Regions from separate parts of the Pseudomonas sp. TS_SC_3 genome, predicted to be linked through region 1. Evidence: riboswitches for the same ligand, from Rfam matches in the RefSeq annotation. Region 1 holds a riboswitch; each other region holds the start of a gene.
The links. Region 1 has a riboswitch for cobalamin ahead of cobG (precorrin-3B synthase). Riboswitches for the same ligand answer to the same signal wherever they lie in the genome.
Positions count from the first base shown of each region.

Region 2: it holds a riboswitch for cobalamin, as region 1 does, so the genes downstream of both, AC0J6G_RS13270 (energy-coupling factor ABC transporter permease) here and cobG (precorrin-3B synthase) in region 1, are expected to answer to the same signal.
Region 3: it holds a riboswitch for cobalamin, as region 1 does, so the genes downstream of both, cobO (cob(I)yrinic acid a,c-diamide adenosyltransferase) here and cobG (precorrin-3B synthase) in region 1, are expected to answer to the same signal.

Region 1 covers NZ_CM149586.1:3,473,877-3,484,316, reverse strand. Annotated here, with positions in the region: gene cobJ (precorrin-3B C(17)-methyltransferase) at 1-120, opposite strand, end outside; gene AC0J6G_RS16380 (precorrin-2 C(20)-methyltransferase) at 267-1,019, opposite strand; gene AC0J6G_RS16375 (precorrin-8X methylmutase) at 1,016-1,642, opposite strand; gene cobG (precorrin-3B synthase) at 1,635-2,978, opposite strand; cobalamin riboswitch at 3,074-3,274, opposite strand; gene cbiE (precorrin-6y C5,15-methyltransferase (decarboxylating) subunit CbiE) at 3,333-4,535, shown strand; gene AC0J6G_RS16360 (cobalt-precorrin-6A reductase) at 4,532-5,251, shown strand; gene AC0J6G_RS16355 ((2Fe-2S) ferredoxin domain-containing protein) at 5,411-6,127, shown strand; gene AC0J6G_RS16350 (sensor histidine kinase) at 6,202-7,956, shown strand; gene AC0J6G_RS16345 (sigma-54-dependent transcriptional regulator) at 8,017-9,369, shown strand; gene AC0J6G_RS16340 (TAXI family TRAP transporter solute-binding subunit) at 9,879-10,440, shown strand, end outside.
Region 2 covers NZ_CM149586.1:2,763,219-2,773,658, forward strand. Annotated here, with positions in the region: gene amn (AMP nucleosidase) at 1-662, opposite strand, end outside; gene AC0J6G_RS13270 (energy-coupling factor ABC transporter permease) at 961-1,641, opposite strand; cobalamin riboswitch at 1,697-1,904, opposite strand; gene AC0J6G_RS13275 (acyl-CoA dehydrogenase family protein) at 2,002-3,654, opposite strand; gene AC0J6G_RS13280 (TetR/AcrR family transcriptional regulator) at 3,651-4,304, opposite strand; gene AC0J6G_RS13285 (hybrid sensor histidine kinase/response regulator) at 4,424-6,805, opposite strand; gene AC0J6G_RS13290 (hydroxymethylpyrimidine/phosphomethylpyrimidine kinase) at 7,050-7,844, shown strand; gene thiE (thiamine phosphate synthase) at 7,870-8,496, shown strand; gene hemL (glutamate-1-semialdehyde 2,1-aminomutase) at 8,627-9,916, shown strand; gene AC0J6G_RS13305 (DUF6962 family protein) at 9,916-10,440, shown strand, end outside.
Region 3 covers NZ_CM149586.1:1,405,555-1,415,994, forward strand. Annotated here, with positions in the region: gene AC0J6G_RS06865 (C40 family peptidase) at 1-516, shown strand, start outside; gene AC0J6G_RS06870 (O-methyltransferase) at 544-1,206, shown strand; gene AC0J6G_RS06875 (hypothetical protein) at 1,213-1,533, shown strand; cobalamin riboswitch at 1,606-1,850, shown strand; gene cobO (cob(I)yrinic acid a,c-diamide adenosyltransferase) at 1,958-2,569, shown strand; gene AC0J6G_RS06885 (cobyrinate a,c-diamide synthase) at 2,569-3,882, shown strand; gene bluB (5,6-dimethylbenzimidazole synthase) at 3,873-4,526, shown strand; gene cbiB (adenosylcobinamide-phosphate synthase CbiB) at 4,523-5,431, shown strand; gene cobD (threonine-phosphate decarboxylase CobD) at 5,424-6,413, shown strand; gene AC0J6G_RS06905 (cobyric acid synthase) at 6,413-7,861, shown strand; gene cobU (bifunctional adenosylcobinamide kinase/adenosylcobinamide-phosphate guanylyltransferase) at 7,949-8,470, shown strand; gene cobT (nicotinate-nucleotide--dimethylbenzimidazole phosphoribosyltransferase) at 8,467-9,522, shown strand; gene cobC (alpha-ribazole phosphatase family protein) at 9,519-10,094, shown strand; gene AC0J6G_RS06925 (adenosylcobinamide-GDP ribazoletransferase) at 10,091-10,440, shown strand, end outside.

The DNA.
Region 1 (10,440 bases):
AACGTCAGTCACTCGGCTGCCCAGGCCATGAATTTCGACCTGTGGATAAAGTGCCTGGATACGCCGCGCGCAAGGCAGGGCGGAGGGGCCGAGGATGATAATGGCGGGAGAGCGGTTCATGCGGATTCCATCTGTGCCGTGTGTATGTTGGGTAGGGTGGATGACGCTTTTTTCATCCACCATCGCGGTTGGTGGATGGGTGAAGCGCCATCCACCCTACGGGTCTGTCGCGGCTAAAGCCCCTCCCACGGGTTGTTTGCAGTTTGCTAACCGCGCCATTTCTCGCCGGGGATGACGATCATCGAGAAGTACGGCGAAGACATTGGCTCCACTTCATCCAGTGGGACGATGCGTTGGTTGCCCATGGTGGCGCGTTCGACGTAGTGGGCGCGCTGGTCGATGCCCAGCTCCTGCAGCACGCGGCGGACTTTCTCGAAGTTGCGCCCGAGCTTCATCACCACGGCGGCTTCGGCGCTGTGCAGGCGCTGCTTGAGTTCGTCTTCGGGGAGTACGCCGGAGAGCACGCTCAGGCTCTGGTTGCGGTACACCAGCGGGGTGCCGAGCACCGAGGCGCAACCGAGCATGGAGCACACGCCGGGCACCACTTCTACGTCGTAACGGTCTGCCAGGCGGTCGTGCAGGTACATATAGGAGCCGTAGAAGAACGGGTCGCCTTCGCAGATCACCGCCACGTCATGGCCGGCGTCGAGCCGGGCGGCGATCTGCACCGCGCAGGTGTCGTAGAAGTCGCTGATCACATCTTCATAGCTGAGTGGCGCGGCGAGTTTTTCCGTGGTCACCGGGTACACCAGCGGCATGCGTACCTGCGCGTCGGTGAGGTGCTGTTCGATAATGCCGAAGGCGTTGCCACCGTGACCTTTGTTGGCTTTAGCCTTGGCCACAAAGTAGCCGACCACCGCTGCCGACTGCAGCAAACGCAGGGCTTTGAGAGTGATCAGCTCCGGGTCGCCGGGGCCGACGCCGATGCCGAGTAGACGGCCTTTTTGCACGCTCATCACTCCACCTCCGTGGCCAGGGCGTTGACCGCTGCCACCGCCATGGCGCTACCGCCACGGCGGCCGCGCACGATCACATAGGGCACGCCACGGCTGTCGGCAGCGAGGGCGTCCTTGGATTCCGCCGCGCCGATAAAGCCCACCGGCATGCCGATAATCAGCGCCGGTTTCGGTGCGCCGGCGTCGAGCATTTCCAGCAGGTAAAACAGTGCGGTGGGGGCGTTGCCGATCACCACCACGCTGCCTTGCAGATGCTTGCGCCAATGTTCCAATGCGACTGCCGAACGGGTATTGCCCAGGACGCGGGCCTGCTCAATCACGCCGTCGTTATGCAGGGTGCAGATCACCGGGTTGTTGGCGGCCAGGCGCGGGCGGGTGATGCCTTCGGCGACCATCCGCGCATCGCAGAGAATCGCCGCGCCCTTGGCCAATGCGGCGCGGCCGGCAGCGCCGGCGCCTGGGGAGAAGCGCAGGTCCTGCACCACATCGACCATGCCGCAGGCGTGGATAACCCGCACGGCGAGCTTTTCCAGATCAGCCGGAATGGCACTGAGGTCAGCCTCGGCGCGGATGGTGGCGAAGGACTGGCGGTAGATTTCCTGGCCGTCGCGGATGTACTCAAGCATCGTTGTTTCCTGTTGCGCAGTGGGTGGCGAACCAGTCGCCTGCCTCGTCGATCGTTATGGCGTCGGCCAATAGCTGGCCGAAACCCGGCTGCTGTGGCGTGCGTTGGTAGAGCTGGTAATGCCCGGCGCTGCTGGCCAGCAGGGTAAAAGGCGCGGTATGCGCGGCGGCGCAGGAGCGCGGGCAGGCACTTAGATGTACTTGCGGCCGCGCTGTGTTGGCGCGCAGGTGCTTGGCGAGCAACAAGGCGTCGGCTTTGCTGTCGGCCAGGCCCTTGGCGCAGGCGGCTGAGCCGGTGCAGGCGATCAGATTGCTAAGTGGTTCCTGCGCATCGATCAGCAGGCCGAGTTCGGCCAGTTTGTGCAGCAGGTTGTCTGCCGATGGCTTGGGGATATTCGGCAGCAACAGGCCCTGCCAGGGCGTCAGGCGCAGGCTGGCATCGCCATGGTGCTCAGCCAGCTCGGCCAGTGCTTTGAGTTGCGCGGCGTCGATCCGGCCCAGGCGCGCGGCGGCGGCAACCATGCACAGGCCGCTTTGCTGCTGTGGATAAATACCTATCGGCGCGTGCTCGCTGACCGGCGAGCGTTGCCAATCGGCTGGCGCCGCTTGTACGGCAAAGGGCAGGCGCGTTTGCAGTTGTTGCAGCAGTTGGCTAGCTGGAATCACGCTAAGCAGTTGGCGCATACGGCTGTGTGCGTTGCCGGCCAGTTCGATAAACAGCCTGAGCAGTTGTTCCACCAGCGGCACGATTTGCTCAACGTTGACCACGCCCAGCGGCTGATCACCGGGGCAGCCAGCCAGGCCAAAGGCCAAGCGAGCCGGCGAGCCGGGCAGGGCGCTAAGCCAGATATCGTGGGGGTGTTCGAGCATCGCCAAGGCTTCGCCGCCGTCCAGCTGCAGGGCGAACTTGGCCGACAGCCCATGCAGCGCCGGGGTGTTCTGCAGCAGCTCAAGCAACGCGGCGGCCAGTGGGCGGGTGTCGAGCAGGGCCTGCGGATCGAGGCCGGCGGCGGGGCTGAGCAGCAGGTTGCGCACGTCATCAGCCGCGGGGTTGCTGGGGCCAAGCTCGGCGGCGAGCAGGCGCTCGATCAGATCGGCCTGCTGGCCTGGCAACACGCCACGAATTTGCAGATTGCTGCGGTTGGTCAGCTCCAGCACGCCGCTGGCGCAGCGCTCGGCAGCCTCGGCGATGGCGCGTGCCTGTTGGCTGCTGAGTACGCCGCCGGCCAGCTTGACCCGGCAGATGCCGCCGTCCAACGCCTGAACGATACGCAGCAGGCCGGGGCACGCACTAGGGCGTGGGTCGGGCAGGTCGGCGGAGGTTAGACGGTCGCGCAAACGGTTCACCAGCAACAAAGACGCGGCGACCGAACCAGCGAAACCCGCCCACAGGGGATTTCATGGCATCGGTACACCCCGCCCGATGTTGGCACTCGCGACTAGCGTCGTCGGCAGGTCTCCTGGCTGACAGGTCATCATCTGGCGCGGCCTTCCCGGTTTCCCAGTGGCGCAGTGGCGGCAGACTCGCTGTTTACAGTTGCGGGGGCAGCTCGGTCACGATCAGCGGATCGCTCCGGATTCCCTCTTAGGCCCCTCGCACCATGGCGGTGGGCACCGACGAAGCCTGTATTATGCCCGCTTTGTTTGATGCGCTGACACCCTAGCTTGTCGGGCGGGGGCAGAGGAGTGGGTATGACGGCCTGGTTAACCCTGGTGGGCATTGGTGAAGACGGTTACGCCGGGCTGGGTGAGGCAGCGCGCCAGGCGCTGGGCGAGGCGCAGTGGATTGTTGGCAGCCCACGGCAGCTGGCGCTGTTGCCTAGCGATCTGCCAGGGCAGCACGAACGCTGGCCCAGCCCCTTTAGCCTGGAGCCGGTAATGGCGCGGCGCGGGATGCCGGTGTGCGTGCTGGCCAGCGGCGACCCGCTGTTCTATGGCGTGGGCGCGAGCCTGGCGCGGCAGCTGCCGGCAGAGGAATTGCAGGTGTTCTCTTCGCCCTCATCCGTCTCACTGGCTGTTGCTCGCCTGGGTTGGCCACTGCAGGACGTGACGGTGCTGTCGCTTGTGGCGCGGCCGTTGGCGGCGCTGCAGGCGCAGATTTTCCCCGGCGCGCGGCTGCTGCTGTTGAGTAATGACGGTGACAGTCCGGCGGCGGTGGCCGAGCTGCTGCGTGAACGCGGTTTTGGTCCCAGCCGTTTGACCGTTTTGGAACATTTGGGCGGCGATCAGGAACGGCGCATCGATGGTCTGGCCAGCGACTGGGCCGTGCCGCGCGCTGCCGATCTCAATCTGCTGGCCATCGACTGCGTGGCGGGCGCCGATGCACGCCTACTGCCGCTGACGCCGGGGTTGCGCGACGACCTGTATCGGCACGACGGCCAACTGACCAAGCGCGATGTGCGCGCCATCACCCTGGCGCGTCTGGCGCCGCAGCCCGGTGAGCTGCTCTGGGATGTTGGTGCCGGCTGCGGTTCCATCGGCATCGAATGGATGCGCGCGCACCCTAGTTGTCGGGCGCTGGCCATTGAGGCCGATGCCGGTCGTCAGGCGCATATTCAGTACAACCGCGATGCCCTCGGCGTGCCGGGTCTGCAACTGATCGCCGGCCGTGCGCCCGAGGCATTGAGCGGATTGGCCGCGCCGGATGCGATTTTTATCGGCGGCGGGGTGACCATCCCTGGCGTGCTGGAGCAGTGCTGGACCAGCCTGAAACCGGGCGGTCGTCTGGTGGCCAATGCGGTGACCCTGCAAAGCGAAGCGGCGCTGGTGGCCTGGCGCGAGCAGGTGGGTGGCGAGCTGACCCGCATCAGCGTGGCCCAGGTGCAGCCGCTGGGCGGTTTCGACACCTGGCGCAGCGCCTTGCCGATCACCCTGCTGGAGGTCCGCAAGCCATGAGCCCGCGCATCTTGCTGCTCGGCGGCACCACCGAGGCCTTGCGTCTGGCGCGCCGCCTTGGCCCTGAAAGCATCTACAGCCTGGCCGGGTTGGGCCGGGTGCCGGATGACTTGCCCTGTCAGGTGCGCGTTGGCGGCTTTGGCGGGGCCGAAGGATTGGCGGGGTATATCCGCGAACAGGGCGTCGAACTGCTGCTCGACCTGACCCACCCCTATGCCGCGCAGATCAGCGCCAATGCCGCCCGCGCCGCCGAGCTGAGCGGGATTGCCTGCTGGGCGCTGCGCCGCCCCGGCTGGCAGGCCGGCGAGGGTGATGACTGGCGTGAAGTGGATAACTGGGCCGGTTTGGTCGAAGCCCTGAAGGATTTCCGCCGTCCGCTGTTTACCCTGGGCCGCGAGCCGCTGGAACACCTGCACGAGATACCCCTGCATCAGCACTGGACCGTGCGCTGCCTGACGGCCCAGCAAGGCGTGCCGCGTGCGGAGATTATCGGTGCGCGCGGGCCGTTCGCGCTGGACGAGGAACGCGCGTTATTCGCCCGCCTGGGCACCGATGTGCTGATCAGCAAGAACAGCGGGAGCCAGTCCACCGAGCCGAAATTGCAGGTGGCACGGGAGCTGGGGTTACCAGTGCTGTTGCTGCGTCGGCCGAGTTTGCCGAGTGTGGAGCGCGAGTTTCTCAGCCTCGAGGCGCTGACTGAGGCGCTGCAGTTGTAGCGCGAATTGGCCGCCGAGCCAGGTAGGGTGGATGACGCTGTTTTCATCCACCCTCGCAGTCGGTGGATGGGTGAAGCGTCAGCTGCGCGCCCCGATCCACCCTACGTGCCAAATGCGAAAAATCCCCTGTTAGACTGCCGCCCCGCTTTGGAGGCCGCCATGACCACGCCCGTTTCGCCCTACGCTCGCATTTTGTTTGTCGGCCCCGATCTGGCCGAGGGCTCGTTTGCTGAGCTGCTGCGCCGTCGTCTGGTTGAGCTGCGCGGCGAAGCAGCGCTGGCCGATATCGTCGACACCAGCGCAGGCTATGCGCCGCTCTGGCTGCGCGTGGCCGAGGGCGAGCGGCCGTTGCTGGTGATCGATCTGGAGCCGCAAAGCAGCAGCCCACACCTCGATTGGCTGCGCAGTGAACTTTGCCAGCAGGCCAACCCCGAGCAGCTGTTTGTTGCCAGCGCGATTGGCCAGGCCGAAGGTTTACCGGTGGAGGTCGCTTGCGCGCTGATCGAGCGCCCCGAGCTGCACCTGCCCTGCGTCGGTGTGGCCGAGCTGCCGGTGCGCCATGCCTGGTCGCAGATCCCGCCGCACCACTACCGTGTGCTGCTGTGCAACGGCCCGCGTTGCACCCGGCGCGGCGCCTTGCCGCTGTGGAAAAGCCTGCGCGAGCAGCTCAAGGCCGCTGGCAAGCTGGAGTGCGCGGGCGGGGTGCATATCACCCGCACCCAGTGCCAGTTCCCCTGCGATCAGGGCCCGAGCCTGAGCGTTTATCCCGCTGGCAGCTGGTACCAGATTCGCAGCGAGGCGGACGTGCGCCAACTGGTGCAGGAGCAATTCGTCGAAGGCCGCGAAGTACCCGAGTTGCTGATGACCCGCCGCTAGCGCGGCAACCGTTCGGGCAGGCAGCGGTGAGCTTTTGTCTTACCATGCCGGCTCCGCCCCGTTGCGAGCCGCGCATGTCTGCCTTTCTGCTGCGTTACCGCGTTGCCCTGATCGTCCTGCTGATTCTGCTCGGCCTGCTGGCGAGCATCTGGCTGGCCGGGCGGTATGCCGAGCAGCGCGCCTGGCATGAGCGCAGCCTGGAGGCGCGCGGGCAGTTGCAGCTGTATGCGCAGTCGATCCACACCCTGGTCGAACGCTTCCGCTCGGTACCCGAGGTGCTGGCGCTGGACAGCGATATCAAGTCGCTGCTGCGTGCGCCGACGGACAGCCTGCTGCGCAGCAAACTCAATGAACGCCTAGAGCAGCTCAATACTGCTGCCGGCTCCAACGTGCTGTATCTGCTCAACGACCAAGGCGAAACCCTGGTGGCGAGTAACTGGCGCGACTGGAGCAGTTTTGTCGGCAACAACTACGCCTTCCGCCCGTATTTTCAGGATGCTGTGCGCCAGTCCTCCGGGCGCTATTTTGCGGTGGGCGTGACCACCGGCATCCCCGGTTATTTCCTTTCCCATGCGGTGCGCGATGAAAACGGCGCGGTGCTCGGCGTGCTGGTGGTCAAGCTGGAGCTGGAAGAGCTGCAGCGCGAATGGGCCAGCCAGCCCGGCGTGCTGCTGGTGGCCGACAGCTACTCGGTGGTGATCCTCAGCAACCGTCCGGCCTGGCGCTTTCTCGCCCTCGACAGCCTGAGCGAGCAGGCGCGCGCCGAGCTGGTGGAGGTGCGCAAGTACGCCGAACAGGCGCTACAACCGCTGGCCAGCATGCTGCGCCGGCAGATCGACAGCGACAGCCAGTGGCGCCGGGTCGATGGCCCGGATGGCCCGCGTGACTACCTCTGGCAGCGCCAGGCTCTGGGTGACGAAGGCTGGACCCTGCATTTGCTACACGAGCCGAAAACCCTGGTCGACAGCGTGCGCAGCTATCGCCTGGCCGCCGCCGGGGTGTGGATGACCCTGGCGTTTCTGCTGCTCTACCTGGCCCAGCGGCGCAAGACTCAGCGTCTGCAGGCCGGTATTCGTGAACGTCTGGAACGTGAGGTGGCGCTGCGTACCGCCGAACTGCGCGAGGCTCAGGAAGGCCTGGTGCACGCGGCGAAGATGGCGGCGCTGGGGCAGATGTCGGCGGCCATGGCCCATGAAATCAATCAGCCGCTCACCGCCATGCAGATGCAGCTGGGCAGCTTGCGCCTGTTGCTCGATAGCGGTCGTCAGGACGATGTGCGCGAAGGGCTGCAGCGTATCGATGGCCTGCTGCAACGCATCGCCGGGCTCACCGGTCACCTGAAAACCTTTGCCCGCAAAAGCCCAGCCGGCCTCAGCGAGCGTCTGCGTTTGAGCGATGTGCTGGAGCAGGCCCTGCAATTGCTGGCGCCGCGCCTGCGCAGCGAACAGGTGCAGCTGCATAGCGAGATCGACACCGAGGCGCGGGTGCTGGGCGATGCCATTCGCCTGGAACAGGTACTGCTCAATCTGCTGAATAACGCCCTGGATGCCATGGCGTCTAGCGAGGTGCGGCAGTTGCAGATCCGTATCGAGCGTCAGGCCGAGCAGTGCCTGCTGAGCATCGCCGACAGTGGCGGCGGAATCGCTGCGGAAGCACTGGGTCATGTGTTCGAGCCGTTCTTTACCACCAAGCCGGTGGGCGCCGGATTGGGCCTCGGCTTGGCGGTGTCCTACGGCATCGTCCGCGAACTGGGCGGCAGCCTGGAAGCGGCCAATGGCGAGCAGGGCGCGGTGTTTACCCTGCGCCTGCCGGCAGCGCCGAATGCGTAGTGCGGGTTATTTCCCGGATTTTATCCGGGCTACACTGCCGCCGATTGATCAGGAGGTGATATGACCGGGCACGTAATAGTCGTCGACGACGAAGCAGCCATCCGCGAGGCGGTGCAGCAGTGGCTGGAGCTGTCCGGCTTTCGCGTGCACAGCTGCGCCACGGCGCAGGCCGCGCTGGCGCTGGTCGACCGTGACTACCCCGGCATCATCATCAGCGATGTGCGCATGCCTGGCACCGATGGCCTGCAGCTGCTCGACAGCGTGTTGGAGCGCGACCGCGACCTGCCGGTGATTCTGATCACCGGGCATGGCGATGTGCCGATGGCGGTGCAGGCGCTGCGCCAGGGCGCCTATGACTTTATCGAAAAGCCCTTTACCCCCGAACGCCTGCTCGACAGCGTGCGCCGCGCGTTGGACAAGCGCCGCCTGGTCTGTGAGAACCGCCAGCTGCGTCAGCAGTTCGCCCTCAAGGACCATATCGAGGCGCAGCTGCTTGGCGTCTCGCGGCCGATGGAAACCCTGCGCCGGCAGATCCTTGAACTGGCCGGCACCTCGGTGAATATCCTCCTGCGCGGCGACACCGGCAGCGGCAAGGAACGGGTTGCCCGTTGCCTGCATGACTTCAGCAACCGCGCCGGCAAGCCGTTTGTGGCGCTGAACTGCGCGGCGATTCCCGAGCATCTGTTCGAGAGCGAACTGTTCGGCCATGAAAGCGGCGCCTTTACCGGCGCCCAGGGCAAGCGCATCGGCCGCATCGAGCATGCCGACGGCGGCACGCTGTTTCTTGATGAGGTGGAAAGCCTGCCGTTGGCCCAGCAGGTCAAACTGCTGCGCGTGTTGCAGGAGAAAACCCTCGAGCGCCTCGGTTCCAACCGCAGCATCCAGGTCGATTTGCGTGTGATCAGCGCGGTCAAGCCGGACCTGCTCGACGAGGTCAAGGCTGGGCGTTTCCGTGAAGACCTCTACTACCGGCTGAATGTCGCCACCCTACGGATTCCGCCGCTGCGTGAACGCCGTGAAGACATTCCGCTGCTGTTCGAACACTTCGCCAACCAGGCCGCGCAACGCCATGGCCGTGAGACGCCGAGCCTGCCACCGAGCGAGCTGACTCGGCTGCTTGGGCACGACTGGCCGGGCAACGTGCGCGAGCTGATCAACGCCGCCGAACGCCATGCCCTGGGCTTGAGTGGCGGTGTAGAGGGCGACGATGGCCTGCCGCAACAGTCGCTGGCCGAGCAGATGGAAGCCTTCGAAGCACAGTGCCTGCACCGCGCCCTGCAGCACTGCCAGGGCAATATCGCCGAAGTCATGACGCTGCTGCAGCTGCCACGCCGCACCCTTAACGAGAAAATGCAGCGCCACGGTCTGCTGCGCAGCAGCTATCGGCCGGCCGGCAGTAGCGACGAAGATTAATAGTCCGTCGTCTGGATGCAGGGTGGAGCGGGGCGGATAGCTGGTGCTGTTTTCATCCACCGTAGCCGTTGGTGGATGGGTGAAGCGTCATTCACCCTACGAAGTTGCAGGCATCGGCGGAATTTCGCTTATCCAGATTTTTGCACTGGCGGATTTCCGCTCACCATCGCCGTCAGGCGGGCCGTTTTTGGCAGGCTGAGGGCTCTAGTACGGGCTTTTCTCTCACTGGCACGGCATCTGCTATAGCTCTTGTCAGCCGGGCACTCGATTGCCTCGGCCTCTATAAGAAAGACAAGAGGTGAATCCCATGTACTGCCCCGCATCGTCTACGCGCCTGTCGCGCTCGGCATCCACTGCCCACCTCTTGTGCGCTCGGCTCAGGCCGCGCGTGAGCCTCTGCTCCTTTTCGCTATTGCGTTAGTCCCGGCGCTGCATCGCTGCTTGGGCGGCGCGCAGTGTCTACAGTGAAAACCTCTGCATAAAGCCATAACAACGACGGAGATTCTTCCATGCGAATGACCAAACGATTCAGCCTGTTTGCGGCTGCCGCAGCCTTTACCGCGAGCACTGCGGTACTCGCCGCCCCAACCTTTATCAACGTGCTGACCGGTGGCACCAGTGGTGTGTACTACCCGATTGGCGTAGGCCTGTCGCAGCTGTACAGCAACGGCATCGAAGGCTCGAAGACCTCGGTGCAGGCCACCAAGGCCTCGGTGGAAAACCTCAACCTGCTGCAAGCCGGTCGCGGCGAACTGGCCTTCGCCCTTGGTGACTCGGTTGCCGATGCCTGGAACGGCGTGGAAGACGCCGGCTTCAAGGCGCCGCTGAAAAAGCTGCGGGCGATTGCCGGCACCTACCCGAACTACATTCAGATCGTTGCCAGCAAGGAATCCGGCATCACCACCCTGGCTGACCTGAAGGGCAAGCGCATCTCCGTCGGCGCGCCGAAATCCGGCACCGAGCTCAACGCCCGCGCCATCTTCAAGGCCGCTGGCCTGAGCTATGAAGACATGGGCAAGGTCGAGTTTCTGCCGTACGCCGAGTCGGTTGAGCTGATCAAGAACCGTCAGC
Region 2 (10,440 bases), 710 kb from region 1:
TGACGGATGAACTGGTCAACGTAGCGGTGGTAGTTGGTCAGCAGAATCCAGGGCTGCACATGCCGCCAGTCGCTGCCGGTGTAATGCACCAGACGGCGCAAAGAGAAGTCCACCCGCGCGGCGTCAAACAGCGCCAGCGGCAGCGGGTCGGTGTGTTCCCAGTCGCACAGACCGTCGGCAATGCCGTCAGTGGCGGCGGATAGATCGGTGCTGGGGAATACCCGCGCCAGTTCCGCTGCCGTCACCCCGGAACCGGCTAATTCATCGCCCTGCTCGACCACGTAGGGATAGGGAATATTTTGCTGACTGACGCCCACCTCAACGCGCACGGTGAAATCGTTCATCAGTGGGCGCAGCTGCTCCAGCAGGTACTTACGAAACGCCGCCGGATGAGTGACGGTCACGCTGTAGGTGCCTGGCACTTGCACTTTGGCGTAGGCGCGAACGGTGGTTGGCACTTCGCCCTGACACAGGTAGGTCAGGCGTAATTCGGGGTAACGGAACTGACTCTGCTCGGCAGCATCGGGTTTGACCCGCTCTTTCAAGTAACGCTTGAGCGCAGCACTCAAGCCGCTGGTTGCGTGCAGATGCAATGCGGCCAGACGATCCACCGCCTCTTCAGCGCTATTAGCGACAACAAAGTCATCAGAATACGTATTCACAAGGCACCTTCCAGGCTGATCGCAATCGGCCCTATCTTGCCCTGAGCCGCCGCATTGGCGATAGCGCGGCGTGGTCTAAACAGGACATTTGAGCAATGCCGAAGGATGATCAGGCAACGCTTGCAGCGTCATGCCCGAACGGCGAGAGCGCCTAAAAAGCGAGGGCGACAACAGCGCTGTCGCGCCGGGAGGTGCTGGCTGGCAGCAGTAGCAGGTAAGGGGCGCAGGGGATTAGCCACCTGCGCCCGACGGACGCTGCAGAAACCGCAGCGGGCGACTGCAGCTTGCAGCCGACTCGTTAGGCCGGCTGGTGCAGACGCGCATTGAACAACGGGCCACGGCTATAAGCCGAGAACGCTTTGGCAGCAGCCAGCACACCCAGATCAACCAGCGGTTCAAGCAAAATCACGCTCATGTAGGCCAGGCCGAAACTGCCCACGGCCGCCAGGTTGTCGCTGGAGAAGCCGTTGCCATAAACCGCCCAGAAAGCCACCCAGGCAACAATACCGCCCTGATAGGCCGTCGACAGCGCCAGCGCCTGCTTATAGGAGAGGTCCACATAGGCGGTACCCGGCGCAATGATGCGCTTGGCCAGCAGGCTGATAGCCCACAGCGGCACCAACAGCGTGGTGACGTTCATGCCGTACTGCGGCAGGTCAAACTGAGCGAAGAGCAGCCCCTGCAACAACAACCCCACAGCCAGGCCGATCGCCGTGGCACCCGCGCCGAACAGCAGCAGCAGGGTTGAGCCGAGGATCAGGTGCACCTCGGAAACCCCCACCGCATGATGCGGAAAGACCTCGAAGAAGCAGAACACCAGTGCGGTGGTGAGCAGGCTGCGCAGCGCCAGGGCAGCGACACCGCCGTTGCTGCGAATGCTATCAAGGGCAAGCTTGGCGGTAAGGCCAAAGGCGCCTGCGGCGGTTGCATAACTGAGGAAGAGTTTGGCGCCCGTAACGACTTCTGGTTCGATGTGCATAAAGATTCCTGTACCGCGCCCACCGCGCGATGATCTGGATTGAGGGATTGGGCATCAGTGCCCGGCGTCGATGGCAGGTCTCCTGGCTCACGGTTTGACGCGTCGCCCGCCTTCCCAGCCTTACGGCCAGTGGCATCGGGGCGTCGCTCACCGTTTACAGTTGCGGGGGCAGCCATGGCTTCGGTACCGGTTGCAGTACCCACCATGTTCCCTTTTCATCCACTCGCGTAACACGCTGCGGAACCATCGGCGGCCACCTTACCCGCCAGCAGCGAGAAATGACAGAGCCCGGCGCAGAGGCCGGGCTCAAGGCTCAAGCGCAACGCAGGCCCGTCAGCCCGTGTCGGCAACGCAAACGCCCTAGATCAAATGCGGCGTGCTGCGTGCAACCAGCGCGTCGGCATCGATACCGCGCGGCAAGGTGCCGTAGACCCGTCCGCCCTGCCCGCCCAGGCGGCTGACGATAAAGGCGTCGCTTACCACCGAGTTACCGGCCTCCAGCAGCAGCTTGGCTTGCAGCGCCAGGGCTACGTCTTCGGTGAGCTGGCGGGCGCGGTACTGGATATCGGCGGTGTCGCAGAAATCCGCCTGTAGCTTGGCGATATGCGCCTTGAGGCGCGCATCGCCATGACCGTCGCCCAACTCGCTAAACAACGCATCGAGCACGCCCGGCTCCTTGGACAGCGCGCGCAGCACGTCCAGGCATTGCACGTTGCCTGAGCCTTCCCAGGTCGAGTTGACCGGTGCTTCGCGGTACAGACGCGGCAGGATGGTCTCCTCGACATACCCGGCGCCACCCATGCATTCGGCGGCTTCATTGATCATCGCCGGCGCCCGTTTGCAGATCCAATATTTGCCTACGGCGGTGACCAGACGGGCGAACTTGTCCTCCTGCTCGTCAAGCGGGTTGTCCAGCGCCTTGCCCATGCGCAGGGTCAGCGCTAGGGCCGCTTCGCTTTCCAGGGCCAGGTCGGCCAGTACGTTCTGCATCAGCGGCTGTTCGCTGAGTACCCGGCCGCCCACCTGTCGATGGGCGCAGTGGTGCGCGGCCTGAGTCAGGGCCTGACGCATCAATGCGCTGGAGCCGATCATGCAGTCGAAGCGGGTCAGCGCGACCATCTCGATAATGGTCGGCACGCCACGGCCCTCCTCGCCGACCATCCAGGCCAGCGCGCCGCGAAACTCCACTTCACTGGAGGCGTTCGACCAGTTGCCCAGCTTGTTTTTCAGGCTCTGGATATAGAACTCGTTGCGCGTGCCGTCCGGGCGGTGGCGTGGCAGCAGAAAGCAGGTCAGGCCTTTGGTGGTGTAGGCCAGGGTCAGGAAGGCATCGCACATCGGCGCCGAGCAGAACCACTTGTGACCGATCAGTTCATAAGCTTGACCGGGACCACCCAAACCCACCGGGTAGGCACGGGTGGTGTTGGCGCGCACATCGGTGCCGCCCTGCTTCTCGGTCATGGCCATGCCGATGGTCGCGCCGGTTTTCTGCTCAATCGGCAGATTGCGCGGGTCGTACTGGGTGGAAAGAATTTTCGGCAGCCACTTCTCGGCCACATCGGCCTGCAGCTTGAGCGCGGGCACGCTGGCGAAGGTCATGGTCAACGGGCAACCGCTGCCGGCTTCGGCCTGGCTGTGCAGGTAACTCAAGGCAGCGCGCGCCACCTGAGCGCCGGCACGCGGATCGGTCCAGGGCATGGAGGGCAAACCATGCTCAATAGCCGCGCTCATCAACTGGTGATAAGCCGGGTGAAATTCGACCAGATCAACGCGATGACCATAACGATCATGACTTTTGAATATCGGCTTGTTTTCATTGGCGAGAAAACCGGCGGCCATCAACTCGCCGCCTGCCAGCGCCCCATACACATCCAGGCGCTGCTCGGCCCAACCGCCGCCGAAGCGTTTGCTCCACTCCTGCAGCGGCAGGTCGACGCGGTACAGGTTGGCGCCATCTAGCGGCGGCACCTGATTGAACACGTCATGGGTTTCGGCATGTTGACTGGCATTCATGGCTGAGGCTCCTCTTCGGGCAGTGGGGCGCCCACGGCGCGTAGGCAAAAAGTGACCAGGGCCTGACTGACTTCAGCCAGGCTGGGGGCGGGATAACCGGCTTCGCGGGCCGCTCGCGCGGGCGGCGACAGTGGGCCGACCAGGGCTTCGGCGATGGCACCGACCAGGCAGGCGGCGACCAGGTTGATCTGCTGCACGCGAAACACGCCCTGCGCGGCGCCTTCCTGCAGCAATTCGACGAACAGGTCGGCGTAGGCTTCGCGGTAGAGCAAGCGCTGCTCGTCCACTTCGGACTCAACCGGTTCCGCAATCAGGGCAAAGGCTAATTGGCGACTGTGCCAGGCGCGTGCCGCAAAGCGCTCAACCCCGGCAGCCAGGCGCTGCACAGGGCTGCCATGCTCGCGCACGGTTACCGCCAACGCATCGACTTCACGCTGACTGGCCACGGCAAAAACCTCGGCTGACAGGCTGCCCTTGCTGCTGAAATGGCGGTACAGGCTACCGGTGGCAATACCGACATCCTCGGCCAGCGCCTGCATGGTCAGCGCGGCAAACCCGCCCTCAACCACGCGCGCCAGCGCAGCGCTGATGATGCGCTCACGCAGCGCCTGATCGAGGTTGATACGGGTAGCGGTGGTGCGATAGGCCATGGTCTGAATCCTGATTCACTATTACTTAAGTGAATCAGGATTCAGAGTTTGGCTAAAGAGCGGTTCCGGGCACAACAGCAGGCATATTGGCCAGCCACTGGCATATACAACGCAAGCGATCAGGGCTCGCGGCAGAGCACCCAGTCGCGCAACAGATTGCGCAGCTGCTCAAACTTCACCGGCTTGGCCAGGTAGTCGCTCATGCCGGCAGCCAGGCAGCGCTCGCGGTCGCCGCTGTGGCTGTGAGCGGTAATCGCCAGCACCGGCAGCAGCTGGCAGCCGGGCAAGTTGCGCAGCGCGCGGCAGGTGGCGAAACCGTCCATCACCGGCATCTGGCAATCGAGCAGCACCGCGTCGATGGTCTCGCTGCGCAGCACTTCCAGGGCTTCAGCGCCGTTATCGGCGGTGCGCACCTGATAACCCAGCTTGAGCAACATGCCACGGGTGACCAGCTGGTTGATCGCATTGTCTTCTGCCACCAGCACGGTGCATTGCTCGGGCTGACGCAGCGCCGGGCCGCTGGTACGCGGGATGACCACTGCCGGCGCGGCTGCCGGTATCGGCAACGCCAGCGGCAGCTCCAGGCGAAAACGACTGCCTTGGCCTGGGCAGGACTCATGGCTGAGGTCACCGCCCAGCAGATCCACCAGCTGCCGGCAAATCGCCAGACCGATACCCAGGCCGCCGTATTCGCGGGTCATTGAGCCGTCCAACTGCTGGAAGCGCTGATACAGCTGGTCATCGGCGGGCGAAGTAAAGCCCACCCCGCTGTCGATCACCTCGATACGCAGTGGCAGGTTATCGCGCGCCGTGCCAGCGCGACTGACCCGCACCTGCACCTCACCGTACGGGGTGAATTTGATGGCGTTATCCAACAAACAATTGAGGCTCTGCAGCAACTTGCTGGCGTCGCCCTCTACGGTGTCGGGCAGGCTGTCATCGACATCCAGAACAAAGCGCAGACCTTTTTCTTCGGCACGCGGCGCGTACTGCGCACGCACACCGTCAAACAAGCCGCGCAGGCTGAACGGCTCCCGCCGCGGGTAGAGCCGGCCGGCCTGCAACTCGGTGAGGGTCAGAATGTCATTGACCATGCGCATCATGTCGCGCGCGGAGCTCGCGGCCGTGCGCTGGTAATGCGCCAGCTCGCCGTCAATGTCGAGCATGTGCATCAGTTCCAGCGAGCCAATCACCCCATTCATCGGCGTGCGCAACTCGTGGGTGACGGTGGCAAGAAACTCATCTTTCAAGCGGTTGCTGTTGGCCAGCTCCTGGTTGAGGGCTTCAAGCTTGAGGCCGGCTTCCTGCAGGATACGGGCGCGCTCTTCCTTCATCGCGTTAATTCGATCAGCCAGTGCCAGCGACAGCAGGCCCACTTCCAGCGCCGAGCCGATCTGGCTGGCATACATGGTGAGAAACATATTCGGCAGGTAGCCCAACACCATCAGGGTGTTGATCACTCCGCCGGCGAGAAAGGCCGTCCAGGCGAAGATGAAATAACGCGCCACACGCATGCCGCGTATCCAGGCAAGGATACCGGCACTGAAAATCACCACGGTAAAGCCCAGCGCCAGGTAAGTGGCCAGGCGCAGCGACAGCGCATAGCTGACCGTCAGCGCCAGCGTCATCACCAGCACACCCGAGGCCATCATCAGCAACAAGGCGCGATCCACCCAGGGGCTGTGCTCGGCGGTATGCAGGAAGCTGCGCGCAAACTGACAGCCAAACAGCGCCGACGCACCAATCAGGAAAGGCGTCGCCGCATTCGCCCACCAGGGGCTGTTAGGCCAGAAGTATTCAATCGCCGCACCGTTGACCGACAACTGATAGAAGCCGAACGAGGCGATATAAAGGATGTAATACAGGTAGCTGGTGTCGCGCACGCTGAGGAAGATAAACAGGTTGTAGATCAGCATCACCAGCAGCACGCCGTAGATGATGCCCAGCACATAAATCCGCGCGGGTTGCTCTTCCAAATAGGCCGTGGGCGCCCAGAGCGTCAGCGGTGCCTGAATTGAGCCCTGGCTTGCCAAGCGCAAGTAAATACGTTGCGGCTGCGCCGGCGGCAACTTCAGCTCGAACACATAGTTGTGCTGTTTGATTGCGCGGCTGGAAAACGGCAAGGCATCGCCTGTGCTCTGGCTCAGCTGATAACGCCCCTGGGCATCAGGCAGATACAGCTGCAGATGATCAAGCGGTGGATAGGCTAATTCCAGCAACCACGGCTGCGCGCCTGTTTCCTGCTGCGGACGGTATTCCAGGTCAAGGCGCAGCCAGAACACCGAGCGCGAATAGCCGGCGTTTAGTACGCCTTTATTGTGCTGGCGAAAACTGGCGTCCAAGGCTGGCGAGGTGATGTCCTCGATGCTGGCATCGCCGCGAACATCCTCGAATACCCACATGGCTTTGCCGAGTGGCAGGCTGCGGGTGTTTTCGTCAAAAACCAGTGCCCCGGCCAGCCCTGGCACCAGCATAAAAAAACAAAGAAGGATGTAGTGCATGCGGCTCAGCCAGGGTAAGCCCATAACGCCATGCAGCGCCGCTGGGGCAGGTATTCAGAAGATCGGCACTTTATCATAGGCATTTGCGCCCCAGCCCAAGGAAAACCGCAACGACTTCGCCTTTTTCGTGCGGTGCTGGCTCAGCGGGACTCGCTCCGCCGGCATGCGACAGATCGTCCATCAGGTAAGCTTTGCTGGCGTTTCGGGGGCTGCATTGAACCGTTTGGTGGTAAGCTCGCGCACCATGAAAATGCCTACTTCTCGCCCCGTAGTGCTGTGCATGTCTGGTCATGACCCAAGTGGTGGTGCAGGCCTGCAAGCCGATATCGAAGCCCTGCTCGCCCAAGGCTGTCACGCCGCACCAACCGTGACCGCGCTGACCGTGCAGGACACCGTCAATGTTTCCGACTTTCGCGTGCTTGACCGCGACTGGGTGCTGGCCCAGGCCAATGCGGTGATCAACGACCTGCCGGTTGAAGCCGTCAAGCTGGGCATGCTCGGCTCGGTTGAGATGGTCGAAACCGTGCTGGAGATCATGCAGCGCCTGCCGGGCATTCCGCTGGTCTGCGACCCCGTGCTGCGTGCTGGCGGCGGCGGCGCACTGGGTAAGGATGAGGTCGGTTACGCCATGCGCGAGCGCCTGTTCGCCGTCTCAACCATTGCCACACCTAACTTGCCAGAAGCCCGCATCCTCGCCGAGCTGCCCGAAGGCACGGCCGATGAATGTGCCGAGAAACTGCTGCCGTATATCCAGCACCTGCTGATCACCGGCGGCCACGGCGACGAGCACGAAGTGCACAACCGCCTGTACAGCCGTGACGGCAGCCGCCACACCTTTGTCTGCCAGCGCTTACCCGGCAGCTACCATGGCTCTGGCTGCACCCTGGCCAGCACCCTGGCCGGCCGCCTAGCCCTGGGCCAGGAATTGGTAAGCGCCGTACAGTTTGCCCTTGATTACACCTGGCGCACCCTGCGCGACGCCGAACAGCCGGGCCATGGCCAATACATTCCGCGTCGCTTGCCGCTGGATGCTTATTAATAGAAAGCAGCAGATGGAGTACCCGATGAAACTGCGTGGCCTGTATGCCATCACCGACAGCCAACTGCTCGCCGGCAAGCTGCTGCCGTATGTCGAGGCGGCACTCAAAGGCGGCACCAAGCTGCTGCAGTACCGCGATAAATCTATTGATGAGGCCCGCCGCCTGCGCGAGGCCGAGGCCCTGCGCGAGCTGTGCAACCGTTACGGCGCCGCGTTAATCATCAATGACGACGCCGAGCTGGCCGCGCGCTTGGGTGTTGGCCTGCACTTGGGGCAAAGCGACGGCTCGCTGTCCGTCGCCCGCGCCTTGCTTGGGCGCCAAGCGATCATCGGCGGCACCTGTCACGCTCAGCTGGAGTTGGCCGAAGCCGCCGCCAAAGAAGGTGCCAGTTATGTCGCCTTTGGCCGCTTCTTCAATTCCACCACCAAGCCGGGCGCACCCAGCGCGAACGTCGAACTGCTGGCCGCAGCGAAAGCCAAGATCAACCTGCCGATTGTCGCCATCGGCGGCGTGACCCTGGACACCGCACCGGCACTGATTGCCCATGGCGCCAGCATGGTCGCGGTGGTGCACGGCTTGTTTGGCGCCGACTCGGCGGCTGAAGTCGAGCAACGCGCCCGCGCCTTTAGTGCCTTGTTCGCGGCTAAATAATGGCGCTGCACTCTTTTTAACGTCGCGCAGCCACGCTGCCCGAATGCTGGCCGCCATCCGTGGCAGGCCGTCACTAATTGTTCGAGGGGCGACCCAGCTCGCCCCGCTTCAACAGTTGAGAGGCTTTTATATGTCCCGCTCCGAAACCTTGTTCACTGCAGCCCAGAAACACATCCCCGGCGGCGTTAATTCGCCGGTGCGCGCCTTCAAAAGCGTCGGCGGCACGCCACTGTTTTTCAAACACGCCGAAGGCGCCTACGTCACCGATGAAGACGACAAGCGCTATGTGGATTACGTCGGTTCCTGGGGCCCGATGATCCTCGGCCACAGCCACCCGGATGTGCTCGACGCAGTGCGCAACCAGCTGCAGCACGGCCTGTCCTACGGCGCACCGACCGCCATGGAAACCGAGATGGCTGACTTGGTGTGCAGCCTCGTGCCGTCGATGGAAATGGTGCGCATGGTCAGCTCCGGCACCGAAGCGACCATGAGCGCCATCCGCCTGGCCCGTGGTTATACCGGCCGCGACAACATCATCAAATTTGAAGGCTGCTACCACGGCCATTCCGACAGCCTGCTGGTGAAAGCCGGCTCCGGCCTACTGACACAAGGCGTGCCGAGTTCGGCCGGTGTGCCGGCGGACTTCGCCAAACATACCCTGACCTTGCCGTTCAACGACCTGGCGGCGGTCGAGCAGATGCTCAGCGAAGTCGGTTCGAGCGTCGCCTGCATCATCGTCGAGCCAGTGGCCGGCAATATGAACTGCGTGCCGCCTGCGCCGGGCTACCTGCAGGGCCTGCGTGAACAGTGCGACAAACACGGCGTGGTGCTGATTTTCGATGAAGTGATGACCGGTTTCCGCGTTGCACTCGGCGGTGCTCAGGCGCACTACGGCGTGACTCCGGATTTGACCACCTTCGGCAAAATCATCGGCGGCGGCATGCCGGTTGGCTGCTTCGGCGGCAAGCGCGAGATCATGCATTGCATCGCCCCGCTCGGCCCGGTTTACCAGGCCGGCACCCTCTCAGGTAATCCGCTGGCCATGGCCGCCGGCCTGACCACCCTGCGCCTGATCAAACGTCCAGGCTTCCACGCCGAGCTGACCGACTACACCAGCCGTATGCTGCAAGGCCTGCAAGACCGCGCCGATGCGGCGGGTATTCCATTCGTCACCACCCAGGCCGGCGGCATGTTCGGTCTGTATTTCAGCGGCGCCGACGATATCGTCACCTTTGAGGATGTGATGGCCAGCGACGCCGAACGCTTCAAGCGCTTCTTCCACCTGATGCTGGACGGCGGCGTCTACCTGGCGCCGAGCGCCTTCGAGGCGGGCTTCACTTCCATCGCTCACGGTGATGCCGAGTTGAAAATCACCCTCGACGCTGCCGAGCGCGCCTTCGCCGAGCTGAAGCAAGCCTAATGCAATACAGCACTGCACTGTCGGACGGCCTTCTGGCACTGGCCTGCCTGGCCTGCGCAATCGTGGTTGGTAAGGCGCGCAAGCACTATGGTGACGCCGACCAGCCGGCGCTGTTCTGCACACTGCTGGGGTTTCTCTTGCCAGCTGCAGCGGCGGCCGCCGGGGTGATTCGCTTTGGTATCGACCCCAGCGCGCAGGCTGCGCACCTGTGGCTAAGCCAAGCCAGCAGCTTTCTTGGCCTGCCGCTGCTCGGCGCCGCAGCCCTGGCCCTAGGCCGTGGCTGGCAATGGAGCCGGGCGAACTGGGGGCGCATCCTGCTCGGGCTGTGCGCCTTCTTCGAACTGTTCCGGCAGATGAACCAGCTGGAGGATTACCGCCTGCTGCTCAACCTGGCGACCTTGCTGCTGATTATGTATGCCGGCGCCGTGCAGTGGCCCAAGCGCATGCCCCTGGCGGTCGCCACCACTGTGGTCGGGCTGTTTTTACTGGCCGGCCTGGCGGTCGGCACTGAGGGCGTTATCGGC
Region 3 (10,440 bases), 2.0 Mb from region 1:
GCAACCGCCCGTTTCAGCCTGCTGCTAATTGTCGCGCTGCTCAGCGCCTGTTCCAGTCGCGCACCTGCTCCCTACCCGCAACCGGTTATCCAAGCTCCCAGCAGCTTTAACGGCAACGCTGATGATGTGCTGTTTCGCGCCCTTGGCTTGGTCGGCACGCCTTACCGCTACGGCGGTAATACCCCCGATACGGGCTTTGATTGCAGCGGCCTTATCGGCTACGTCTATCGCGATGCTGCAGGCATTCGCTTGCCGCGTACCACCCGTGAGTTGATTAGCATGCGCGCGCCTGGTGTCGGGCGTGATGCTTTGCAAAGTGGCGATTTGGTATTTTTTGCCACCAACGGCGGCAGTCAGGTCAGCCATGCCGGTATTTACGTCGGTGATGGTCGTTTTGTTCATGCGCCTTCCAGCGGCGGCACCGTGCGCCTGGACAGCATGAGCAACACCTATTGGCAGCGCACTTATCTGAATGCCAAGCGCGTGCTCTCTCAGGAGTTGGCAAGCAACCCCTGATAGCCGTGGTTTGTAGAGGGAGTCCGCATGACCAACCGAACGCTCAACCTTGATTGCGCCCTGTACCAGTACCTGCTGGATGTCTCCCTGCGTGAAACCCCGCTGCTCAAACGCCTGCGTGAGGAAACCGCGCAGCTGAGCACGGCGCGTTGGCAAATTGCCCCCGAGCAGGGGCAGTTTATGGCCTTGCTAGTACAACTGATGGGCGCTAAGCGAATTGTCGAAGTCGGCACCTTTACCGGCTACAGCGCCATTTGCATGGCCCAGGCCATGGGTGAAGATGGCCGGCTGATTTGCTGTGACATCCCCGGCGAATACAACGCCACGGCCGAGCGTTACTGGCGCGAGGCGGGGTTGAATGCGCGTATCGAGCAGCGCTTGGCCCCGGCGCTGGAAACCCTGGCGGCGCTGGAGGCAGAAGGCCTGGCAGGCACCCTTGATCTGCTGTTTATCGATGCCGACAAGGCCAATTACCCGGCCTACCTTGAGCATGCCCTGCGCTTGGTGCGCCAGGGCGGGTTGATTCTGTTCGATAACACCTTGTGGAGTGGTCGTGTGCTCGAGACAAGCCCCGAGAGCGCCGACACGCGTGCGATCCAGGCGCTCAACCTGGCGTTGCGTGATGATCCACGCATTGACTTGTCCCTGTTGCCACTGGGCGATGGCCTGAGCCTGTGCCGTAAACGCTGAACCCTTATGCCCGAACCGATTCGCCTGCCTGAACAACCCGATGCCTGTGAGCTTTGCGCCCGCGCGGCGGTTCTGACGCGTCATCACCTGATTCCCAAAGCGCTGCACAACAAGGTCTTTGTGCAGAAACGCTTCGGTAAAAGTGAACGCATCAGTGCCACGCTCTGGGTTTGCCGCGCCTGCCACAACCAGATCCACCGGTTGTTCAGCGAAAAAGAACTGGCGCTGACCTATAACAATCGTGACAGCCTGCTCAGCGACGAACGCTTGCGTACCTTTGTCGAATGGCTGGCCAGTAAGCCAGCGGGCTTTATGCCCAAGCACTGATGCGTCGCGTTGTGGGCGGAAGGGCGGCTGCCTGCAGCGCATTCGTTTGACGCTTAATCGCGAACTCTCTACCCTTCGCGGCTTGTAGCAGGTGCCCCCGACGCTGTGCGTGCGCGGGGTGAAACTGGGAAGTCGGTGCGCTGTGCGTTTTACGCCAGCCATTCCGACGCTGCCCCCGCAACGGTAAGTGAGTTAAACGCCGCAAATGCCACTGTGCTCAAGCATGGGAAGGTGCGGTTCAGAGCCCTGTCGGCAGGTTCTGAGGACCTAAGGGTTCGCTCACAAGCCCGGAGACCGGCCTGCTGCAGTCCACGGCATCGCGGAGGGCGATGGCTGGCGTGGGTTTTGCGTGCGCGCGCCCGCGCTTTTTCTACCTCCGCATGCTTTTTTCAGCCCAATCGCCCTGTGGCGGTGGAGCAGTGCGATGACTGAATCGATTGAACGTGACGCCCGGCATAAGGCGCGCATGGCCCGCAAGAAAGCCCTTATCGACGAGAAAATCGCCCAAGCCCAGGACGAATATGGCCTGTTACTGGTGCACAGCGGCAATGGCAAGGGCAAAAGCAGCAGCGCTTTTGGCATGGTTGCCCGCGCGCTGGGCCACGGTCTCAAGGTCGGCGTGGTGCAATTTATCAAGGGCGCAGCCAGCACCGGTGAAGAAGCTTTCTTCCGCCGTTTTCCCGATGAGGTCAGCTACCACGTGATGGGCGAGGGCTTTACCTGGGAAACCCAGGACCGCCAACGCGATATCGACAAGGCCTGCGAAGCCTGGGCGGTGGCGGCGCAGCTGCTCAACGACCCGGCCATCGGCCTGGTGGTGCTCGATGAGCTGAACATTGCGTTGAAATACGGCTACCTGGAACTTGACGCGGTTCTTGCTGATATTGAAGCGCGGCCGCTGCTGCAGCATGTGGTGGTAACCGGTCGAGGTGCGCTCCCGGGGATGATCGACGCGGCAGATACCGTCACCGAGATGAGCCTGGTCAAGCACGCGTTCAAGGCCGGGGTGAAGGCGCAGAAAGGAATCGAGTTTTAATGAATCAGTCCTTTGCGCGGTCATGCCCAGCGCTACTGATCGCCGCACCGGCTTCCGGCCAGGGCAAAACCACGGTCACCGCTGCCTTGGCGCGCTTGCACTCGCGCCAAGGCAAGCGGGTGCGGGTGTTCAAGTGCGGCCCCGACTTTCTCGACCCGATGATTCTCGCCCGCGCGAGCGGCGCGCCGGTGTATCAGCTTGACCTGTGGATGGTCGGCACAGCGGAAAGCCGCCGCTTGCTGTGGGAGGCCGCCGGTGAGGCTGATCTAATTTTGATTGAAGGGGTCATGGGCTTGTTCGACGGCACGCCATCGGCGGCCGACCTGGCCCGGCACTTTGGCGTGCCGGTGCTGGCGGTGATCGACGGCTCAGCCATGGCGCAGACCTTTGGCGCTATGGCCCATGGTCTGGCAACGTTTCAGCCCGATTTGCCGTTTTCCGGCGTACTCGGTAACCGGGTCGGCAGCGTGCGGCATGGCGAGATATTGCGCGATGCACTGCCAGCCTCGATCCGGTGGTATGGCGCCTTGCCGCGCAGCGCCGAAGTCGGCTTACCCAGCCGGCATTTGGGCCTGGTGCAGGCGGGCGAGTTGGTTGACCTGGATGCCCGCCTGGACGCCGCCGCCGATGCGTTGGCCGCCAGCGCGGATACCGATTTGCCGCCGCCCGTCAGCTTTGCCGCACCGGAACAGGCGCGACCGACAGCGTTGCTTAAAGGGGTGCGGATCGGCGTGGCGCGCGACAGCGCGTTTGCCTTTCTCTATCAGGCTAATCTCGACCTGCTACGCGAGCTGGGCGCTGATTTGCAGTTCTTTTCACCGCTCAACGATGAGCAGTTGCCGGATGTCGACAGCCTGTACCTGCCTGGCGGTTATCCGGAGTTGCACCTGGCCCGCCTTGAAGCCAACCAACTGATGGCCGCATCGATTCATGCCCATTATGAAGCCGGTAAACCGATCCACGCCGAGTGCGGCGGCATGCTTTATCTGCTCGACAAACTGACCGACAAGCAGGGCGTCAGTGGGCAGATGCTTGGCTTGTTAAGCGGCGAGGCGACTCTGCAACCACGCATGACCGCCATGGCCTTGCAGCAGGCCGAGCTGCCGGAAGGGCTGCTGCGCGGTCACAGCTTCCATTACTCGGCGCTCAGCAGCGAGCTGCAACCACTGACCCGTGGCGAATGCCCGAATTACAAGCGCACCCGTGAGGCGGTCTATCGCCAGGGCCGGCTGACGGCTTCTTATATCCACTTTTATTTGCCGTCCGATCCGGCTGCCGCCGCCGCGCTATTCCACCCCGGAGCATCGCTATGAGTGAGCACGCCTTCAGCCCGGCGGAGCGCGCTGCGGTGTATCGCGCCATCGCCGAGCGCCGTGATATGCGTCATTTCAGCGGCGGTGAAGTGGCCCCTGAGCTGCTTGCGCGCTTATTGGAAGCGGCGCACCAGGCTCCCAGCGTCGGCTTGATGCAGCCCTGGCGGTTTATCCGCATCACTCGCCCGGCTCTACGTGAGTCGATTCACGGCCTGGTCGAAGAGGAACGTGTGCGTACTGCCGAGGCGTTGGGCGAGCGCAGTGATGAATTTATGCGGCTGAAAGTCGAGGGCATCCGCGACTGTGCCGAGCTGTTGGTGGTGGCCCTGATGGAGGGGCGCGAGGCCCACGTCTTTGGCCGGCGCACTTTGCCTGAAATGGACCAGGCATCCCTGGCCTGCGCCATCCAAAACCTCTGGCTGGCGGCCCGCGCCGAGGGTTTAGGGCTTGGCTGGGTTTCGCTATTCGAACCGCAAGCGCTGGCGGATTTACTCGGCATGCCAGCTGGCAGCAAACCGCTGGCAGTGCTATGCCTGGGGCCTGTTGAAGCGTTTTATGACGCACCAATGTTGGTGCAAGAAGGTTGGGCCACGCCGCGGCCACTGAGTGAACTGTTGTTTGAAAACCACTGGGGCAACACATGAGCCTGGTTCTGAGCACCTGTGCGGGGGTTGCTCTGGATGCAGCCTTTGGTGAGTCCAAGGGGTGGCACCCGTTAGTGGCGTTTGGGCAGTTGGCTGAGCGCATTGAGCAGCGGTTCAACCCAGCGGGGGGCGGTTGGCGCAGCCACGGCGTTAGCGCCTGGTTCCTGGCGGTATTGCCGCTGACACTGCTGACCTGGCTGCTGTCGCAGATCAGCGGGTTGGGCTGGGCGGTGGAGATTGTTGCGCTGTATGCGGCGCTCGGGTTGCGCAGTCTGGGTGAGCACGCCATGCCAGTGGCCCAGGCGCTGCGTTTGGGAGATTTGCGCCTGGCCCGTGAGCGCGTCGGTTATATGGTCAGCCGCAATACTGCGCAGTTGGATGCCACCGGGGTAGCCCGCGCGGGCACTGAATCGGTGCTGGAAAACGGCAGCGATGCGGTATTTGCCGCCATGTTCTGGTTTGTGATTGCCGGTGCGCCGGGTGTGGTGCTGTATCGCCTGAGTAATACCCTGGATGCCATGTGGGGCTACCGCAACGAGCGCTTTGAGCGCTTCGGCTGGGCCGCTGCGAAGATCGATGATGGGCTTAATTACCTGCCCGCCCGATTGGTTGCCCTGACGTATGCGCTGCTCGGCAAAACCGCCTTGGCGCTGCGCTGCTGGCGCACGCAAGCACCTGTGTGGGACAGCCCGAACGCGGGGCCGGTCATGGCCGCTGGAGCCGGGGCGCTGGGCGTTAGCCTAGGCGGCGCGGCGGAGTATCACGGTGAGTTGCATGTACGACCTGAGCTGGGTGCGGGGCCACAGCCCAAGGCGCGCGATATCGAACGGGCACTCAATTTGGTTAACGCCGGTGTGCTGTTGTGGTTAGCGTTGTTGCTTCTCTGGGGGCTTTTTTATGCTTGAACATGGCGGTCGCCTGCGCGCGGCATCTTTGCGTTATGGCATTGCCCTGGCGGAATGGCTCGATCTTTCAACGGGCATCGCGCCTTACGGTTGGCCGCTGCCCGCGATTGCAGCGAGTGCCTGGACACGCCTGCCCGAGCAGCACGATGGCCTGGAAATCGCTGCCCGCGATTACTACGGTGTCAGCAACCTGCTGCCGGTGGCCGGCTCCCAGGCGGCGATTCAGGCGCTGCCGCGGTTGCTGCGCAACGTCACGGTCGGCATCGTTTCGCCTGCTTATGCCGAACACGCCGCTGCCTGGCAGCGTGAAGGCCATCGTTTGCTAGAGCTCAGCGAAGGCGGCATCGAGCGGGCGCTGGAGCGCTTGGATGTGCTGCTACTGGTTAATCCCAATAATCCAACCGGGCGGCGTATCGAACCCCAGCGTTTGTTGGACTGGCACGCACGACTGGCCGAACGCGGCGGCTGGCTGGTGGTGGATGAAGCCTTTATCGATTGCACCCCCGAATTCAGTTTGGCGGCCTTTAGCGAGCGGCCAGGGCTGATCGTATTGCGCTCGTTCGGCAAGTTCTTCGGTTTGGCCGGTATTCGCTTGGGCTTTGTGTTGGCCCAGCCGGCCGTGCTGGAACAACTGGCTGAGCTGCTTGGGCCCTGGGCAATCAGTGGGCCAAGCCGGGTGGTGGCCACCGCGTTGCTGCAGGATCACGCGGGCCAGCGTGTGCAGCGTGAGCGCTTGTTAGTTGATGGTGAGCGGCTGGCCGCGTTACTCAGCGCGCAAGGGTTTGCTCCCACGGGTGGCTGCGCGCTGTTTCAGTTCTGCTGCACGCCCAATGCCACCGAGTTGCATGAGTTTCTTGCCGCGCAGGGCATCCTTACCCGGCTGTTTGCCAGCCCGCTAAGCCTGCGTTTTGGGCTGCCGGCAGATGAGGTCGGTTGGCAGCGTTTACAGCAGGCCCTCGCAGCCTTTGCCAAGGAATCCTAATGACCACTTTGATGGTGCAGGGCACCACCTCGGATGCCGGCAAAAGCACCTTGGTAACCGCGTTATGCCGCTGGCTTAAGCGCCAGGGCGTGAGCGTGGTGCCGTTTAAACCACAGAATATGGCGCTCAATTCGGCCGTCACGGCCGATGGCGGCGAGATCGGCCGCGCCCAGGCGGTGCAGGCCCAAGCCGCTGGGCTGGCGCCGCATACCGACATGAACCCGGTGCTGCTCAAGCCTAATAGCGACACCGGTGCTCAGGTGATCATTCATGGCCGCGCGGTCTGCAGCATGAATGCCGTGGCCTATCACGACTACAAAAAGGTGGCGATGCAGGCGGTGTTGCAGTCGCACCAACGCCTGAGCGCGGCTTACCCGGTGGTGATGGTGGAGGGCGCCGGGTCTCCAGCGGAGATCAATCTGCGTGCTGGCGATATCGCCAATATGGGCTTTGCCGAAGCCGTGGACTGCCCGGTGGTTCTGATTGCTGATATCGACAAAGGCGGTGTGTTCGCCCATCTGGTCGGCACCTTGGCGTTGCTCTCCGAAAGCGAGCAGGCGCGGGTGCAGGGCTTTGTAATTAACCGCTTTCGCGGCGATATCGCCCTGTTGCAGCCGGGGCTGGATTGGCTGGAGCAGCGCACCGGCAAACCGGTGCTCGGCGTATTGCCCTACCTGATGGATTTCCATCTGGAAGCCGAAGACGCCATCGACATTCGCCAGAGCGTCAAGGCGGCCGAGGTGATCAAGGTGGTGGTGCCGGTGTTGCCGCGCATCAGCAACCACACAGACTTCGACCCGCTGCGCTTGCACCCGCAGGTCGAGCTGACCTTTGTCGGCCCGGGTCAGGCGATTCCCCCAGCTGATCTGATTATCCTGCCTGGCTCGAAAAGCGTGCGCAGCGATCTGGCTTTTCTCCGTCAGCACGGCTGGCCAGCGGCCATTGCCAAACACCTGCGTTATGGCGGCAAGCTGCTGGGTATCTGCGGCGGGCTGCAGATGCTCGGCACCCAGATCGAAGACCCGCATGGCCTGGAAGGTGCGGCGGGTTCAAGTCCGGGGCTGGGGCTGCTGGATTTCAGCACCGTGCTGGAACCGGAGAAGCAGCTGCGTAATGTGCGTGGCCATCTATGTCTGGAAAATGCTCCGGTTAGCGGGTATGAAATTCATGCTGGGGTCAGCTCTGGTCCAGGTTTGAATGCGGCGGTGCGACTCGACGATGGCCGTGCCGATGGTGGCCTGAGCGCGGACGGCCAGGTGCTCGGCACCTACCTGCACGGTCTATTTGAAACCCCAGAGGCGTGCAGCGCCTTGTTGCGTTGGGCCGGGCTACGCGAGGTGCAGCAGGTGGATTACCACGCCCTGCGTGAGCGTGACATCGAGCGTTTGGCCGATCTGGTCGAGGCGCATCTGGATACGACAAAACTGCGAACGCTATGTGGCCTTTAGGGCGGATCACGCTCTACCGATCCACCTTTTGCGGCCGGGTGGTGGATGTAAAAAGCGACCTCCACTCACAGTGAGCCAAGGTGAACCATGCATGAATTGATACTCGGCGGTGCACGGTCTGGCAAAAGTCGTTTGGCAGAGCGCCTGGCGGCTGAATCCGGCTTGGCCGTGACCTATATCGCCACCAGTCAGCCGTTGGACGGCGAGATGAATGCCCGTATTCAGCATCACCGCGAGCGCCGCCCGCTGCATTGGGGGTTGGTGGAAGAGCCTCTGGCCCTGGCGCAGGTGCTGCGTGAACAAGCCGCTGCGGATAAGTGCTTGCTGGTTGATTGCCTGACCCTGTGGCTGACCAACTTGTTAATGCTCGATGACTTGTCGCGCCTAAGCGCCGAGCGTGAGGCCTTGCTGGAGTGCCTGAGTGGTTTGCCGGGGCGGATTATTCTGGTGAGCAATGAAACCGGTCTGGGTGTGGTGCCGCTGGGCGAGCTGACCCGCCGTTTTGTCGATGAAGCCGGCTGGCTGCATCAGTCATTGGCCGAGCGTTGTGAGCGTGTGGTGTTTACCGTGGCGGGTTTGCCGATGGTTCTTAAAGGGGGAGCGTTATGACTGAGCAATGGTGGCAGCAGAGCTGTCAGGCGCTGGATAGTGCGGCGCGCAGCAACGCTCAAGCGCGCCAGCAACAGCTGACCAAACCCGCAGGCTCGCTCGGCCAGCTGGAGCAGCTGGCCATTGACTTGGCGGCCATGCAGGGAAGCGCTAGGCCGCAGCTTGAGCGGCTGTGGATCAGCATTTTTGCCGGTGACCATGGTGTGGTCGCCGAGGGCATATCGGCGTTCCCCCAGGCCGTGACCGGGCAAATGTTGCGCAACTTTGTTAGCGGCGGCGCGGCGATCAGCGTATTGGCCAAGCAGCTCGGCGCGACGCTGGACGTGATCGACCTCGGCACTGCCGTCGCAGTGGAGCCGCTGCGCGGTGTGCGTCATCTACATATCGGTGAGGGCACAGCGAACTTCGCCCAAGGCCCGGCGATGACTGCCGTGCAGATGCTGATGGCCCTGGATGTCGGCCAAGCCAGTGTGCAGCGCGCCCGTGAAGCCGGCAGCCAGCTGTTTATCGGCGGCGAGATGGGCATCGGCAATACCACGGCGGCCACGGCCATGGCTTGCCTGCTGTTGGAATGCCCTGCGGTGGACCTGGTCGGCCCAGGCACTGGCCTGGACCGCGCAGGTGTGGCGCACAAAGCCGAGGTCATCGAGCTCGCGCTGGAGCTGCATCGCCCGGCGATCAGCGAGCCCATCGATATTCTGCAGCGCCTGGGCGGTTTCGAGATAGCAGCCCTCAGTGGCGCTTATCTGGCCTGTGCGCAGCAGGGGATTACGGTCCTGGTCGATGGTTTTATCTGCAGCGTTGCCGCGTTGTTGGCCGTGCGTCTGAATCCGGCTTGTCGTGACTGGCTGTTGTTTGCCCACAGCGGTGCTGAACCGGGCCATCAGCGTGTGCTCAAGGCGCTGCAGGCCGAGCCGCTGCTTGACCTGGGCCTGCGTTTGGGTGAGGGCAGTGGTGCTGCCCTGGCCGTACCGCTGCTGCAACTGGCCTGCAGCCTGCACAACGAGATGGCCACCTTTGCCGAGGCGGCTGTAGCCGATCGGCCGCTATGACGGTCTATCTGGAATTACTGCGCCACGGTGAAACCGAGCTCGGTGGCGGCCTGCGCGGTAGCCTCGACGATGCGCTGACCGAAACAGGCTGGGCGCAGCTGCGCGCAGCGGTCGCCGACGGCAGCCGTTGGGATCGGCTGATCAGCTCACCCTTGCAGCGCTGCGCACGGTTTGCTGAAGAGCTGGCGGCACAACATTGCGTGCCACTGAGCCTGGAGCCTGATCTGCAAGAGCTGCATTTTGGCCTGTGGGAAGGTTGCAATACGGCCGACCTGATGCAAACCAGCGCTGCAGAGCTTGGCCGTTTCTGGAGCGATCCCTACGGCTTTACTCCGCCCGAGGGCGAGCCGCTGGTAGCGTTTGAAGCGCGAATACTGGCTGCGTTACAACGCTTGCAAGCCCGTCATGCCGGCGAGCGTTTGCTGCTGGTCACCCATGGTGGGGTGATCCGTCTGCTATTGGCGCGCGCACGCGGCTTGCCGCGTAACGATCTGCTGCAGGTGGTGGTCGGTCATGCCGAGCGCTTTAAGCTGTGCCTGGATCATCAAGGTGTACTGCGGGAGATGGTATGACGCCTTGGTGGATTGCCCTGCAGTTCCTCACCCGGCTGCCGGTGACCTTAGCCGGCATGCCGACACCTGAGCAGAATGGCCGCTCGCTGCTGTTTTATCCGCTGGTAGGGCTGTTGATCGGCGTGCTGCTGCTCGCCGCACAGTTTCTGTTGAGTGAGGTCGCTGTGCTGTTGCAATCGGCGCTGCTGCTGGCGTTGTGGGTCGGTATCAGCGGCGGGCTGCACCTCGATGGCCTGGCCGACAGTGCCGATGCCTGGGTGGGCGGCTTGGGTGATAAGGAACGCACCCTCAGCATCATGAAAGACCCTCGCAGTGGCCCCATTGCGGTGGTGGTGCTGGTTTTACT